Linked DNA regions of Antarctobacter heliothermus. The main gene of each other region encodes a partner of the protein of the gene in region 2 in a complex. Links are inferred from orthologs where the notes say so. Each region holds a gene or a part of one and is shown on either strand. Other genes may lie near its edges. The genes, in order: clpA and clpS.

Region 1 (7,038 bases), 1.2 Mb from region 2 along the record:
GGCTGGCCGAATCCGAGGCGGCTGTGGCCCTGCGCAAACGGTTGGAAGAGGCGGACGCCGAACTGACGGCGATGACTATGGCGCTGGAACAGGAACGTGCCCGGGCCGAAGAAACCCTGACGCTTCTGGCGGCATCGCGTGAGGCAGAGAAGGATCTGAACGCCCGTCTGGCGGCGGCGCTATTGGCTGGCCGTCAACAGGGCGATGGCCTTCAGGCGCGCATCGACGCGCTGGAGGCGCAATTGGCTGATGCCCGTCGCGCCCAGACGCGGCTGTTGGCACAACTGGCCGATCTGCAGGACGAAACATCGCTGACGGCACAGGCGCTAAAGGCGCGTCTCGACGATGCAGCGGCGCGGATCACCCAGCTAGAGGCGTCCTTGTCCGATGCGCGTCAGGCGGAAGCGCGGATCAATCAGGAACTGGCCACAGTCCTGGCCGAGGATGAGGCTGAAGCCCGCGTGCTGCAAAACCGGATCGACGTGTCACTGGCGCGGATTTCCGAACTTGAAGAAACGCTGGCCGATGCGCGTGCGCAGGGCGCGCAGACCGATAGCCGCTTGGCGGCCTTGCGCGATGACCTGACGACGTCACGCGCCGCGCAACGCGATGTGGAACAGGCGCTTGCCCGCGAAGAGGCCGCGCGCGCACTGGCGGAACGCGGCCTGAAAGATGCACAGGCAGAGGCAACGGCGCGTGCCTCGCGGTTGACCGATCTGTCTGCGCAACTGGCGCAGGCGCTGGCCCGTCTGGCTGAGGCTGACGCGCTCAAGACAGAACTGGAGGCGCTGCGCGCCCGCAATCTGGCGCTGGTGTCAGACCTATCGGCGGCAGAGGGCAGGGCAGAGGACCGCGCTGCCGCCCTGACCGAACTGCGGTCCGAACGTGACCGGCTGGATGTCGCGCTGTCCCTTGCCCGAAATGAGATTGGAGAGGCGCAGGGTGTTGTGGCCTCTTTGGGTGATGAAGTTGATGCGCTGAGCGGGCAGCTTGCTCAGGCCCGCACACGCGAAACAGAGCGCACCGATGTGATCGAGACGATGCGCGGCCAGATTGCCCAGATCGAGACACAGCTGGATGCGGCCTTGAAACGGGTCGAGGATCGCGGTGACCGCATTGATCGACTGCAAAGCGAAAACGCCGATTTGTCTGCCCGGTTGGCACGGTTGGGTGGTGCAGCGGCACAGCAGGAGTCGGCGGTCATGGCTTTGGGTGCTACCAATGCGCGCCTTTCGGCCGAACTGGATGCGGCCCGCGCTCGCGCAGTCGAACGCGATGCCCAGATGGCCCGCCTGCAACAGGAATTGGCACAGGCCGAGGCACGGGCAGAGGATCGCACCGCCGAGACGGCAGAACTGGAAACGCTACGCGGCGATCTGGCGCAATTGAGCACCCGTTTGGAAGCCGCCCAGCGTAGGGCAGCGCAAGGTATGTCGCGGATCATCACACTGGACTCGGAAAACGCCGAACTGACACGCAAGTTGTCCAACGCGGATGGACGCAGTGCCGAACGCGATGCCGAAATCGGCCTGTTGAAAGGCCAAATCGACCGAATTGCCGCCGAGTTGCAAGCACTACGGGCCCGCGACGCCCAACGTGATGGGCTGATTGCAGACCTGCGCCAACAGTTGGCCGAGGCAGAAGCGCGCGCCCTGGAACAGACCGACGACAATCGATCGCTTGAGGAAAAACTGGCCGCCGCGTTGGCCGCTCGCCTTGCCGCAGAGGCATCGGTTGAAGAAACGCGCGACCGGCTGGCCTCGGCTCTGGCGGCGCAAGAGGCGGCAGATGCCAAACTGGACGAAAGGCTGGACGCGGCAGAAGAGCGGCAAATCCTGCTCAATCAGGCGCGTGAAAAGCTGGGCCAGACCGAAGAACGCGCGACTCGGGCGGAGTTGCAGGTTGAGGCACTCAACCAGAACGTCTCGGAGCTGCGCCGTCAGTTGCGGGAATTGCAGGCGTTGCTGGATGATTCCAAAGCCAAGGATGCCGCGTCGGAGGTGCGTTTGCAAAACCTCGGTTCCGAGTTGAACGCAGCCATCGCACGGGTGGCGGCCGAAGAACGTCGCCGCCGACTTGCAGAAGAGGCCATGCGCAAGCTGGAACAAGAGCGCGCGGAACGGTTGGAAGCAGAAAAGAAAGACCTCGAAGCGTACCGGTCAGAGTTTTTTGGCAAGCTGCGCGCGGTGATCGGTGACCGCGATGGCATTCGGATCGAAGGTGACCGTTTTGTCTTCTCATCAGAGGTTCTGTTCGAGGTCGGATCGGCTGATCTTTCCGCTGCGGGACGTGGAGAGATAGAGGAAGTCGCCGACATCCTGCTGGACATCGCTGACGAGATTCCCAATGGCATCGACTGGGTGATCCGCGTCGATGGCCACACCGATAACCGCCAGATCAGGCCGGGCGGTGAGTTTTCCGACAATTGGGAACTCAGCCAAGCGCGCGCGCTTTCCGTGGTGCGCGACATGATTGACAATTATGGCATCCCGCCACAGCGGTTGGCGGCGAATGGGTTTGGCGAATTCCAGCCTGTAGATCCGGCGGACACGCCAGAGGCCTGGGCCCGCAACCGGCGGATTGAATTGAAACTGACAGAGCGCTGACTGCGCTAGTCTTCCACGGTCACATGGGCAAATCGATGTGCGATGACCATGCCGTCACGCGTCAGCCTTGCCCGGCCTATATATTCCCCCGTGGGCCAGCCTGCTTTCGATGCCTTGCGTCCATAGGCGCGCATTTGGCTAACTTGGTCGGCGTCCAGAGTGATTTCTTCGCGAAACACCTTTGTTCCCGCAGGTCCGTCGGCCGACAGGGTCAACACGTCACCCGGTTGGGGATACCCGGCATGGCCATACAAAACGATGGGTTGATCGGGGGTCAGGGTCGCGCGGCGGGCAGTTCCGTCCGCCACGGATTTGAGCGTGGGCACGCTGTTGGAAAATCCGGCAGTGACCAGCCCGGTCCGGGTGTAGGCGGGGGGCTCTGTCCAGAGTGTTTGGACCGGATCGCCGCACGTGCCCGTGGCGTGGGGGCGGAAAGGATCGACAACCTTGCCGTCGCGCATCACGGTTATATGCACATGCGGGTGGTTTGTCTGGCCCGACAGACCCACCAATCCCAGTGGATCGCCGGACTGCACCAAATCGCCGGGAGCGACAGAGACAGACCCCAGCCGTAAATGGCAGTACAGGGTTTGCCAGCCGCCCTCGTGATCGATCAGCACCGCGTTGCCACAGGCATTTTGCGCCGTCACGCCGCGCATCATCCGATCATCGGGCATCTCATCCCGGGTGCGTTTGATGATCCCAGGGGCTGCGGCCAGAACCGATACGCCAGTCTTGACCGCGTCATAATCCAGCAGAGCGAAATCCGTGCCCTTGTGCGCATCGCGAGAGTTGATCCCGCAGGAAAAATCACGTTGACGGCCCTCGGCCGGGTCGTTGTCAACGTAATCTTCAATGAAACAGGTCTCACCCAGAGTACAGTCCAGCGGCACCACAAGACGAAACTCCTCCGCCCCGGCGATCGGAGCGGAGGAAATCAAGGCCATCGCGGTCGCAAATGCGGCACGCGGCCGGGTCATTCCGCCGTCAGAAGTGGCGGTTTTTTCGATCCCAGACGCGGCTTGTCGGGGCCGCTCAGGTCAAGGAACAACTCACCATCGCGGACCGAAACCTTGACGACACCACCTTTGGCCAGTTGACCAAAGAGCAATTCTTCGGCCAGCGGCTTTTTGATGTATTCTTGGATCACACGGCCCAGTGGGCGCGCACCCATCTTGTCGTCATACCCTTTGTCGGCCAGCCATTCGGCGGCGGGTTTGGTCAGTTCGATGGTCACATTGCGATCCATCAACTGCGCCTCAAGCTGCAGAACGAACTTTTCGACAACCTGCAGGATAGTGTCCTTAGGCAACGGACGGAAGCTGATCACCGCGTCCAAACGGTTGCGGAATTCCGGCGTGAATGTCCGTTCGATCGCGGCGGTATCCTCGCCCTCGCGACGATCACGGCCAAAGCCGATGGCGGCCTTCGACATTTCCTGCGCGCCTGCGTTCGAGGTCATGATCAGGATCACATTGCGGAAATCCACTGCCCGGCCGTTGTGATCGGTCAGCGTGCCGTGATCCATGACCTGCAACAGGATGTTGAACACATCCGGATGCGCCTTTTCGATCTCATCCAGCAACAGCACACAGTGCGGGTGTTGATCGACGCCGTCGGTCAACTGGCCGCCTTGATCAAATCCGACATAGCCCGGAGGGGCACCGATCAGGCGGCTGACCGCGTGTTTCTCCATGTACTCGGACATATCAAACCGCAGCAGTTCCACACCCAACTGGTCCGCCAACTGCTTGGCGACTTCGGTCTTGCCGACGCCTGTGGGGCCCGCAAACAGATAGTTGCCAATGGGCTTTTCCGGTTCGCGCAGGCCCGCGCGGGCCAGTTTGATCGCCGAAGACAGCGCCGTGATGGCCGCATCCTGGCCGAACACCACCCGCTTGAGCGATTTTTCGAGATCCTTGAGCACCTCTGCATCGTCCTTGGACACGTTCTTCGGAGGGATGCGGGCGATCTTGGCGACCACGTCCTCAATCTCTTTCGTGCCGATGGATTTGCGACGTTTGGAGGCGGCGACCAGATGCTGTGCGGCACCGGCCTCATCAATGACGTCGATGGCCTTATCTGGCAGCTTGCGGTCATTGATGTAGCGCGCCGACAGCTCCACGGCGGTTTTGATCGCGTCGGCGGTGTATTTGACGCTGTGGTGATCCTCAAAATAGGGTTTCAGCCCCTTGAGGATCTTCACGGTATCCTCGACCGAGGGTTCGTTCACGTCGATTTTCTGGAACCGGCGGCTGAGCGCGCGGTCCTTTTCGAAATGCTGGCGGAACTCCTTGTAAGTGGTCGAGCCCATCGTGCGTAGCTTGCCGCCCTGAAGTGCGGGCTTTAGCAGGTTGGACGCATCCATCGCGCCGCCAGAGGTGGCACCGGCACCGATCACGGTGTGGATTTCGTCGATGAACAGCACACCATCGGGATGCTCTTCAAGCTCCGTCACCACGGCCTTTAGCCGTTCCTCAAAGTCGCCGCGATAGCGCGTACCCGCGAGCAAGGCACCCATGTCGAGCGAGTAGATAGTGGCATTGGCCAGAACCTCGGGCACTTCGCCAGAGATGATCTTGCGCGCCAGCCCCTCGGCGATGGCCGTTTTGCCCACGCCGGGGTCGCCCACCAGCAGCGGGTTGTTCTTACGGCGGCGGCACAATACCTGAATGCAACGCTCTACCTCGGAATCGCGGCCAATCAGCGGGTCAACGTCTCCCGCCTGCGCCTTGGCGTTCAGATCCACGCAATACTTGCCCAGTGCCGATTCCTTGTCGGCCCCTGCGGCGGTCGATTCGGCCTGCACGGCCTCTTCTTCGCCGTCGGTCGCACCTTGAACCGGGCGCGCCTCTCCGTAGGCGGGGTTCTTGGCAACGCCGTGCGCGATAAAGTTCACTGCGTCATAGCGCGTCATGTCCTGCTCTTGCAGGAAGTAGGCGGCGTTGGATTCGCGTTCGGCAAAGATGGCGACCAGCACGTTGGCGCCTGTCACCTCTGTGCGACCGGAGGATTGCACATGGATCGCGGCGCGCTGAATCACGCGCTGGAACGCGGCTGTCGGCACCGCCTCTGATCCCTCGATATCGGTGACGAGGTTGGACAGATCGTCGTCGATAAATTCGACGAGCGTGGTGCGCAACTCCTCCGTATCGACAGAACAGGCTTTCATTACGCGAGAGGCATCGGGCTCATCGACCAGCGCAAGAAGTAGGTGTTCGAGCGTGGCGAATTCGTGGCTGCGCGAGTTCGCGAGCGCCAGAGCCGAGTGAATTGCCTGCTCAAGGGTGTTCGAGAATGAAGGCACGGGCGTGCTCCTCTTGTCTGCGCGGATCCGTTGGTTCGGACCAGCATTGCCTCATAGTGTTAAAGTTTGGTCGATTGCGGCCAACCTTCAAGTTTTTTCTCAGGATTCCTGCATCACTTTTGGACAAGGGACCGAAACCTGCCGCGAGCGTGATCAGAAATTGTCCTTGCGTTTGCGCACCTCGGCAAAGACTTCGGCGTCAGTTCCGCCGGGCAGTCCGACGGCCTTTTTGACGCTATCCAAGGGCGCGCGGAGAAACGGGTTCGTATCAAGTTCTACTGAAAGCGGGACCTGCGCGGTCGGCCGCCCCATCGCGCGGGCGGCGTCGATCTCGGCTGCACGAGAGATAAGTGCTTCGTTCTGCGGTTCAATAGTCAGGGCAAAGGCGGCGTTGGACGATGTGTATTCATGGCCCGAGTATACCACGGTTTCCGGTGGCAAAGAGGCCAGTTTTTCCAGACTTTCCCACATCATTTCCGGTGTGCCTTCGAAGATGCGGCCACATCCCAGCGCCATCAAGCTGTCGGCGGTGAACACGGCCTTTGCCTGCGGATAGTGGTAGGCGACATGACCCAGCGTGTGACCCGGCACGGAGATCACCTCGCAGAGCCCCTCGCCGGTGCCGCCGGAAAATCCGGGGTCCAGCGCCATGTCCAGTTTCGGCAGTTTGGCTGCCTCTGCTTTGGGGCCCATGACCATACAGCCATACTTTTCGCGCAACTCAGCCACGCCACCCACATGGTCGTGGTGGTGATGTGTCAGCATGATCACCCCCAAAGTCCAGCCGCGCGCCTCCAACGCGTCGATGATCGGACCCGCTTCGGGGGCGTCGATCAGCGCGGTGCCGTCGGGGCCGTGGACGAGATAGGCATAATTGTCCGACAGGCAGGGTACGGTCACGATGTCGAGGGGCATGGTCTTTCCTTCGCGGCTTTGTCAGGATGGTCGGCGACCAGAGTGGCGCATCGCGCGGGGGGGTTCAATGCATCTGGATGTGCAGGTGTTGCGGGATTTCTACTATCGCAGTGCGCTTGGGCGTGCTGCGCAAAAGATCCTGCGCGCTCAGGTGTGCAGGTTCTGGCCCGAGGCCAAGGGGCAGACCGTGGTTGGCTATGGCTTTGCCGT
Region 2 (6,714 bases):
CGCGCCAGCCTGATCCGGTATGTCGACCGCAAATGGGTTAATGGCACCACCCTGCGCTATTTCCTGTTCGACGAAGGCCCCTTTGCCGGGGATGCCTATAACATGGACAAGGTGCGCGAGGGGTTTCAGATCTGGGCCGATGTCGGCATCGGGCTGAATTTCGAGGAAACCGAGGATATTGATGAGGCCGAGGTTCGGATCGGCTTTCAACCCGGCGGGTCGTGGTCCTATGTGGGGCGCGATGTGATCGATATTCCCGGACAGAATGAGCGCACGATGAACATCGGTTGGGATCTGCGCAACGATCCGCGCGGCGTCGATACGGCGGTGCATGAGATTGGCCATACGCTGGGCTTTCCGCATGAACATCAGAATCCGTTTTCCGGCATCGTCTGGGATGAGGACGCGGTTTATGCCTATTTCGCCGGTCCGCCGAACAACTGGAGCCGGGAGCAGACCTTTCACAACGTGCTGCGCAAGCTGACCTCTGCCGATGTGGAAGGGTCGGAATGGGACCCGGATTCCGTCATGCACTATGGATTTGGTCCGGGATTGATCCTTGAGCCGGATGAATACCGCACCGGGTTGCGGCCCGAACTGGGCCTGAGCGACACTGACAAGGCCGAAGTGCAGAAGTTCTATCCCAAGGCGCAGGCGGAAAAGACCGCGCTGCTGGAGCCTTTCAAATCGGCGGTTTTGGACATGATGCCCGCCGATCAGGTGAACTTTCTGCTGCAACCGACGGCCACGCGGGACTACACCATCCGGTCCTTTGGCCGGGCCGATATGCTAATGGTGCTGTTCCGCAAGGACGGCGAGGTGACGCGTTTCATGGCCGGATCAGACGACGCCGGCACCGAAGACAACGCGGAAATCGCCATCCGCCTATTGCAAGGGGAGGAGTATATCCTGCGCGTGCGCATGATGTCCCATTTCGGCAGCGGGCGGGTGGCGGTGATGTACTGGTAAGGGCTAGACCCACTTGGCCAGCGGCGGCAGGCTCATCAGCACGGCGTTTGCGTCGTGGCCTGTCGCCAGTCCGAACTTGGTGCCCCGGTCGTAGACAAGGTTGTATTCCGCATAAAGGCCGCGATGGACCAGTTGCGTGTCCTTGTCCGCCTCCGTGAACTCTTGCACGCGGCGTTTTTCCACCAAGGGCAGATAGGCGGGCAGAAAGGCGCGGCCGATGTCCTGGGTCAGGGCGAAATCCGCCTCCCAGTCGCCGGTGTTGCGGTCATCCATAAAGATGCCGCCGACGCCGCGTGCGCGGTGGCGGTGGGGGATGTAGAAATACTCATCAGCCCATGCTTTTAGTTCCGGGTAGAGCGTGTGCCCATGCGGGTCCAGATGCGCCTTTTGGGTGGCGTGGAAATGCGCGGTGTCGTCGTCGTATTCGATGCAGGGGTTCAGGTCCGATCCGCCGCCGAACCACCACGCGCCGGGCGTCCAGAACATGCGGGTGTTCATGTGGACGGCAGGGGCGTGCGGGTTCTGCATATGTGCCACAAGGCTGATGCCCGAGGCCCAGAAGCGCGGATCCGCCTCGATCCCCGGAACGCCGCGCGCGGCCATCGCCTTTTGCGCGGCCTCGCCCAGCGTGCCGTAAACGGTGGAGACGTTGACGCCGACCTTTTCGAACACGCGGCCCCCGCGCATGACGCTCATCAAACCGCCGCCCGCATCCGATCCGTCGTCCGAGGCGCGTTTGGTTTCGGTGACGTCGAAGCGGCCCGGTGTTTCGTCGGCAAAGGGGCCCGTGGCGTGGCTGTCCTCTATCGCCTCAAAGGCGGCGACGATGTCGTCGCGCAACTGACGGAACCAGTCGCTTGCGCGGGTCTTTTCGGCGTCCATCATGCGGTGTCCTCCGGTTTCGCGATGTCATGTGAGGGGGCGTTAGTGGGCGGGGGCGGCCACCGGGTCCAGCAGGGTGCGCCCGCCATCGACGGTCATGATCTGTCCAGTGATAAAGCCTGCGCCCTCACAAGACAGGAACTGGACCGCATCGGCCAGTTCGCGAGGGGCGGCGATGCGGCCCAGCGGCGTGTGCTCTTCGATGTCAGCGCGGTAGCTTTTGTGCTCGCGCAGCGTGTCCTTGAGGCTGGACGACATGACAGAGCCAAAGGCAACGGCGTTGACGCGGATGCGGCGTGGCGCAAGTGCGACGGCCATCGAGCGGGTCATCTGGTCCAGCGCGGCACAGGACACGGAATAGCCCAGCAGTTCCGGGTGGGTGCGGCGCGCGGCGATGGACGACAGGTTGACGATCGCGCCGACTTGCCCCTCTTCCTGTCCTTCGGCCTGCTTGATCATGCGGCGCGCCACCAGTTGTGTCATGCGATACGACGTCGTCAGGTTTTGTGTCAGCAGTTGTTCGACAGTGTCGTCCTCAAGATCCAGCGGGTCAGAGGTCAGCAATTGCCGCGATCCGTTGATCAGAATGTCGACCCGGTCAAAGGCGTCCAGCGTGGCGGAGAGCAGGTTGGCCATGGTCAGCCGCTCGCGCAGGTCACCAGCGAAATAGCGGAGTGTGCTGTCGTCCGAGGTGTCGCCGCATTCCTTTATCAGCTGCGGCTCGTCCATGTCGGCCAGCATCACGTTTGCACCCTTGTTGGCAAAGTGCCGGGCGATGGCCAGTCCGACGCCATTGGCGGCACCGGTGACAATCGCGGTCTTGCCTTGGATGGAAAAACTCATGTGGGCCTCGTTGGGGTTGTCCGGCCACGTTAGCCGGGTTCAGCGCCGCTGTCGCGTCGGTCTGACGGCGTGAAGGATCTTGAAACGGGTGTCGCCGCCGATCTCAGTGGTTTCGCGGAACGCCTCTGCGAGGGCAGTCTCATAAGGCAGGTGGCGATTGGCCACAAGCCAGAGCCGTCCATGCGGGGCCAGCATCCGCGCGGCGGCGGTGACAAAGGCGCGACCGATTTGCGGGTCGGCCTTGCGGCCCTGATGAAAGGGCGGGTTCATGATGACGCCGTCCAGCGCGCTGGGTGGCGTCCATTCAGTGGCATCGGCCCAGTGAAATACGGCGCGCGGGTCGGTGACATTCACGCGGGCGCAGTCCAGCGCGGTCTTGTCCGCCTCGACCAGATGCAGTTCGGAGAGGCCTGGACGGGTCAGCGCCTGTTTTGACAGCCAGCCCCAGCCCGCGCCCAGATCGGCAAAGCGGCCCTTGAGGGTGTCGGGCAACGCAGCGGCCAGCGCCTGTGAGGCGGGGTCCGGCCCGTCTGCGGAAAAGACGCCCGGTGCAGTCAGATCGCCCGAAGGCAGGTGCGCAGGGGCGTGACGCCAGTCGGATAGATCGGCACCGCCCTGAAACCACAGGCATTTGCCATGCGCCTTGGACACCTGCCCCAGAAGGGGCAGGCGGGCGCGCAGGGCCTTGGCGATGGATTCGATCCCGTCCGTCTTGGCCCCATCGACAATGACCAGCCCGTCCGGCGTCAGTGCGCAGGCCTCTGCGATGCGGAGTTCGGCCAGATTGCGGGCGCGTGGCAGGGTGACGATGGCGGTGGCGTAGGGGCCAACAGGATCGGTCCGGGTGGCAACGCCGCGACGCAACCACGCGGCATGATCGGGGAAAAACCCTTGGACCACCTCGACGCGCGACGGATCAAACGCATCAAGGACGGCATCCCCCGGCGCGCCGAACAGGGCAATGGTCCCGCTGTCCGGCAGGACAAGGCCGCCGGTGGCAAGGGCGTAGGAGAGGCGATCTGCTGACATGGGGCGGAACGGCGCGGGCGCCTATTCCTTCTCCATCGTGCATTGCAGGGGGTGCTGGTGACGGCGGGCGAAATCCATCACCTGTCCCACCTTGGTCTCTGCAATTTCATGGCTGAAGACACCCACCACGGCGACGCCCTTCTTGTGCACGGTCAACATGACCTCAAACGCTTGCGCGTGGGTCATGCCGAAAAAGCGTTCCAGCACATGAACGACAAATTCCATCGGCGTGTAATCGTCATTCAGCAGCAGCACCTTGTACAGCGGCGGGCGTTTGGTCTTGGGCTTGGTCTGGACAGCCACGCCGACATCGCCCTCGCCGTCATCGGGCGGGGTGTCCGTCATCATGAACGTCCGTTTCATGTGGGCGTCTGTCATCGAACCGTTCGCGCATTGGGTTTCCAGGTACGGTCCCTTTATATAGGCTAAGGCGTGTTGCCGAAAAGGGGGCCGTTGGGGCTGAATACAGGATGGCGGGAAAACTGCAAACAATCGGATTCGATGCCGACGACACCCTGTGGCACAACGAACGCTTTTTCGTGCTGACTCAGGACCGTTTCGCGGATCTGCTGCGAGACTACGCAGAACGCGATCATCTGGCCGACCGGCTGATCGAATCGGAGCGGCGCAACATCGGCCACTATGGATTCGGCGTAAAAGGCTTTGTCCTGTCGATGATCGAGACCGCCATCGAGGTGACAGAGGAGCGCGTGCCAGCCTCTGTCATCTCTGAGTTGATGGAGGCAGGGCGCGAGATGCTGGCCCATCCGATCGAATTGCTGCCCCATGCCCGTGAGACGGTCGAGACGGTGGCGGGCACGCATCGTGTGGTTCTGATCACCAAGGGCGACCTGCTGCATCAGGAACGCAAACTGGCGCAATCGGGGCTGGGCGAGCTGTTTGACGCGGTCGAGATCGTGTCGGACAAGCAGCCGGACACCTATGCGCGCATCTTTGCTGCCTCGCCCGGCGGCGCGAGTGCGGCGATGATGGTCGGCAATTCGATGAAATCCGATGTGGTTCCGGCCATCGCGGCGGGTGCATGGGGCGTACATGTGCCGCATGATCTGGCCTGGGCGCTGGAGCACGCCGACGCCCCTGAAACGCCGCGCTTTCGCACAGTTGTGGATCTGGGTGACCTGCCTGACCTTGTGGCTGAAATCGGCTGATCCCGCGGCGCGCCCGAGTCGCCACATTCCTGCCTTAATTCGCCACAATCCCGCCGCATTGGACGGTCTAGGGGGCGGATCAAGCGGGATCGCAACATGTAGACACATGCCTGCGATAAAACCATTCAAAATCAGTATATTGCCGACTTCTCTTGAAGTCGTTCTCATGTTAGCATGAACTTAACCACGGTGCTGGCAGAGTCGCATCGGGACAAAGAAAAGAACCCCAACCGAAAAATCGGGGGGACGAGGCAGAAAGGCAGTGAATCGTGACGGGACGTCGCAGGACTCCGGGCCAGTTTGGCCCGCTCATCTTCATGTTTGTTTGGCTGTTGGTACTCGTGCCCCTCAGCGTGGCCGCCGCACCCTATGCGGCCATGGTGATGGACGCGCGCAACGGTAAGGTTCTGCATGCACAGAACGCCGACACCCGGCTGCATCCGGCCTCGCTGACCAAAATGATGACGCTCTATGTCGTCTTCGAAGCGGTGCAGAACGGTGAAATCACCATGGACACGTTGGTCACCGTCTCGCGCAAGGCCGCCGCCGAAGAGCCGTCGAAACTGGGTCTGCGGGCGGGGCAGAAGATCAAGTTGCGTTATCTTGTTCGGGCGGCGGCGGTGAAATCCGCCAATGACGCCGCAACCGCCATGGCCGAAGCCATCGAAGGGTCCGAAGCAGCCTTTGCCCGCCGGATGAACCGCACGGCACAGGCCATGGGCATGACTCGCACCACCTTCAAGAACGCGCATGGACTGACCGAAAGCGGGCATTTGTCCACGGCGCGCGACATGACGATCCTTGGTCGGCATGTGATCTATGACTATCCGCAGTATTATAATTTGTTCTCACGCAAGACGGCGGATGCGGGGGTGCGGCAGGTGTCGCACACCAATACGCGGCTGCTGAATTCCTACAAAGGCGCGGACGGGATCAAGACCGGTTATACCCGCGCCGCGGGGTTCAACCTTGTGGCTTCGGCGGAGCGCGGCAAGGAACGCGTTATCGCCACGGTCTTTGGCGGTCGGTCGACGGCCTCGCGCAATGCGCGGGTCGAAGAACTCTTGGACCTCGGGTTCAAGAAGTCTCCGGCTTGGGCCAACCTACGCGCGCCCAAGGCTCCGCCCTATCTGGGCAAGGGGGCAGGCGCGGTCGTCGTGGCCAAGACGTCGGACCCGATGCCCGGAACGCGGGCTAAGTCGATCCGTGTCGCGTCGGCGGCGGTGACGCGCAGTCTGCGACCGCAGGCCCGCCCGGGCAGCGTGGTCACGCCCGGCATGGTGGCCCCGATTGTGGCATCGGTGGGCAAGGAGATCGAACGGGAGCTACAAGAGATCGCCATGGTCTCGGACACGGCGCCAAGCCCGATCCCAAGCCCTGCGCCAGATCCATCGCCAGAGGCTGTGGTGGTCAGTGCTGTCGCGCCAACGGCCTCGGTCAAGCCGGTCCAGCGGCCTACAGGCGTGGCCGCGGCGACCCTGACGTTCAAGGATACCCCGACACCGGCGCGCAAGGCAGAGGTGGTGACCCGCCTGTCGACCTCGGGCGGGCGGCATTGGGGCATCAACGTGGGCCGCTATCCCAGCGAATTTGCTGCGCAAAAGATCCTGTTGCAGACCGCGCTTGCCGAAACGGCGTCGCTGGATGGTGCGTCGCGCAAGGTGGTGCGGGGCAAGACGGGTTTTGACGCCAACTTTATGGGCATGACCCGGGACAGCGCCGAACTGGCCTGTCGTCGGCTTCAGGCGCGTCAGATCACCTGTTTCATGGTAGGGCCGGGCTAAGTCTCTGTCTGATGCATGGTTTCAAACAACACGGGCCC

Evidence for each region.
Region 1: the proteins of clpS (region 2) and clpA are in contact, whole or in part, in a solved structure (PDB 1LZW), measured with the Escherichia coli proteins. The link is inferred for Antarctobacter heliothermus from one-to-one orthologs.

The regions. Positions count from the first base shown.
Region 1 is NZ_CP022540.1:495,598-502,635, reverse strand. The notes cover bases 3,249-6,244. They hold clpA (ATP-dependent Clp protease ATP-binding subunit ClpA), read right to left. Parts: upstream 5,914-6,244; coding sequence 3,583-5,913; downstream 3,249-3,582. Other genes in these bases: gloB (hydroxyacylglutathione hydrolase), read right to left, coding at 6,067-6,244; ANTHELSMS3_RS02530 (M23 family metallopeptidase), read right to left, coding at 3,249-3,586. Outside these bases: ANTHELSMS3_RS26590 (peptidoglycan -binding protein), read left to right, coding at 462-2,606; more of ANTHELSMS3_RS02530, read right to left, coding at 2,612-3,248; more of gloB, read right to left, coding at 6,245-6,828; ANTHELSMS3_RS02515 (class I SAM-dependent methyltransferase), read left to right, coding at 6,896-7,038. UniProt on the Escherichia coli protein: ATP-dependent specificity component of the ClpAP protease. It directs the protease to specific substrates. It has unfoldase activity. The primary function of the ClpA-ClpP complex appears to be the degradation of unfolded or abnormal proteins.
Region 2 is NZ_CP022540.1:1,646,646-1,653,359, forward strand. Bases 2,416-5,087 are described here. They hold clpS (ATP-dependent Clp protease adapter ClpS), read right to left. Parts: upstream 4,087-5,087; coding sequence 3,745-4,086; downstream 2,416-3,744. Other genes in these bases: ANTHELSMS3_RS07805 (SDR family NAD(P)-dependent oxidoreductase), read right to left, coding at 2,416-2,694; ANTHELSMS3_RS07810 (class I SAM-dependent methyltransferase), read right to left, coding at 2,734-3,723; ANTHELSMS3_RS07820 (HAD family hydrolase), read left to right, coding at 4,194-4,892. Also shown: ANTHELSMS3_RS07795 (M12 family metallopeptidase), read left to right, coding at 1-969; hemF (oxygen-dependent coproporphyrinogen oxidase), read right to left, coding at 973-1,854; more of ANTHELSMS3_RS07805, read right to left, coding at 1,894-2,415; ANTHELSMS3_RS07825 (D-alanyl-D-alanine carboxypeptidase family protein), read left to right, coding at 5,210-6,676. UniProt on the Escherichia coli protein: Involved in the modulation of the specificity of the ClpAP-mediated ATP-dependent protein degradation.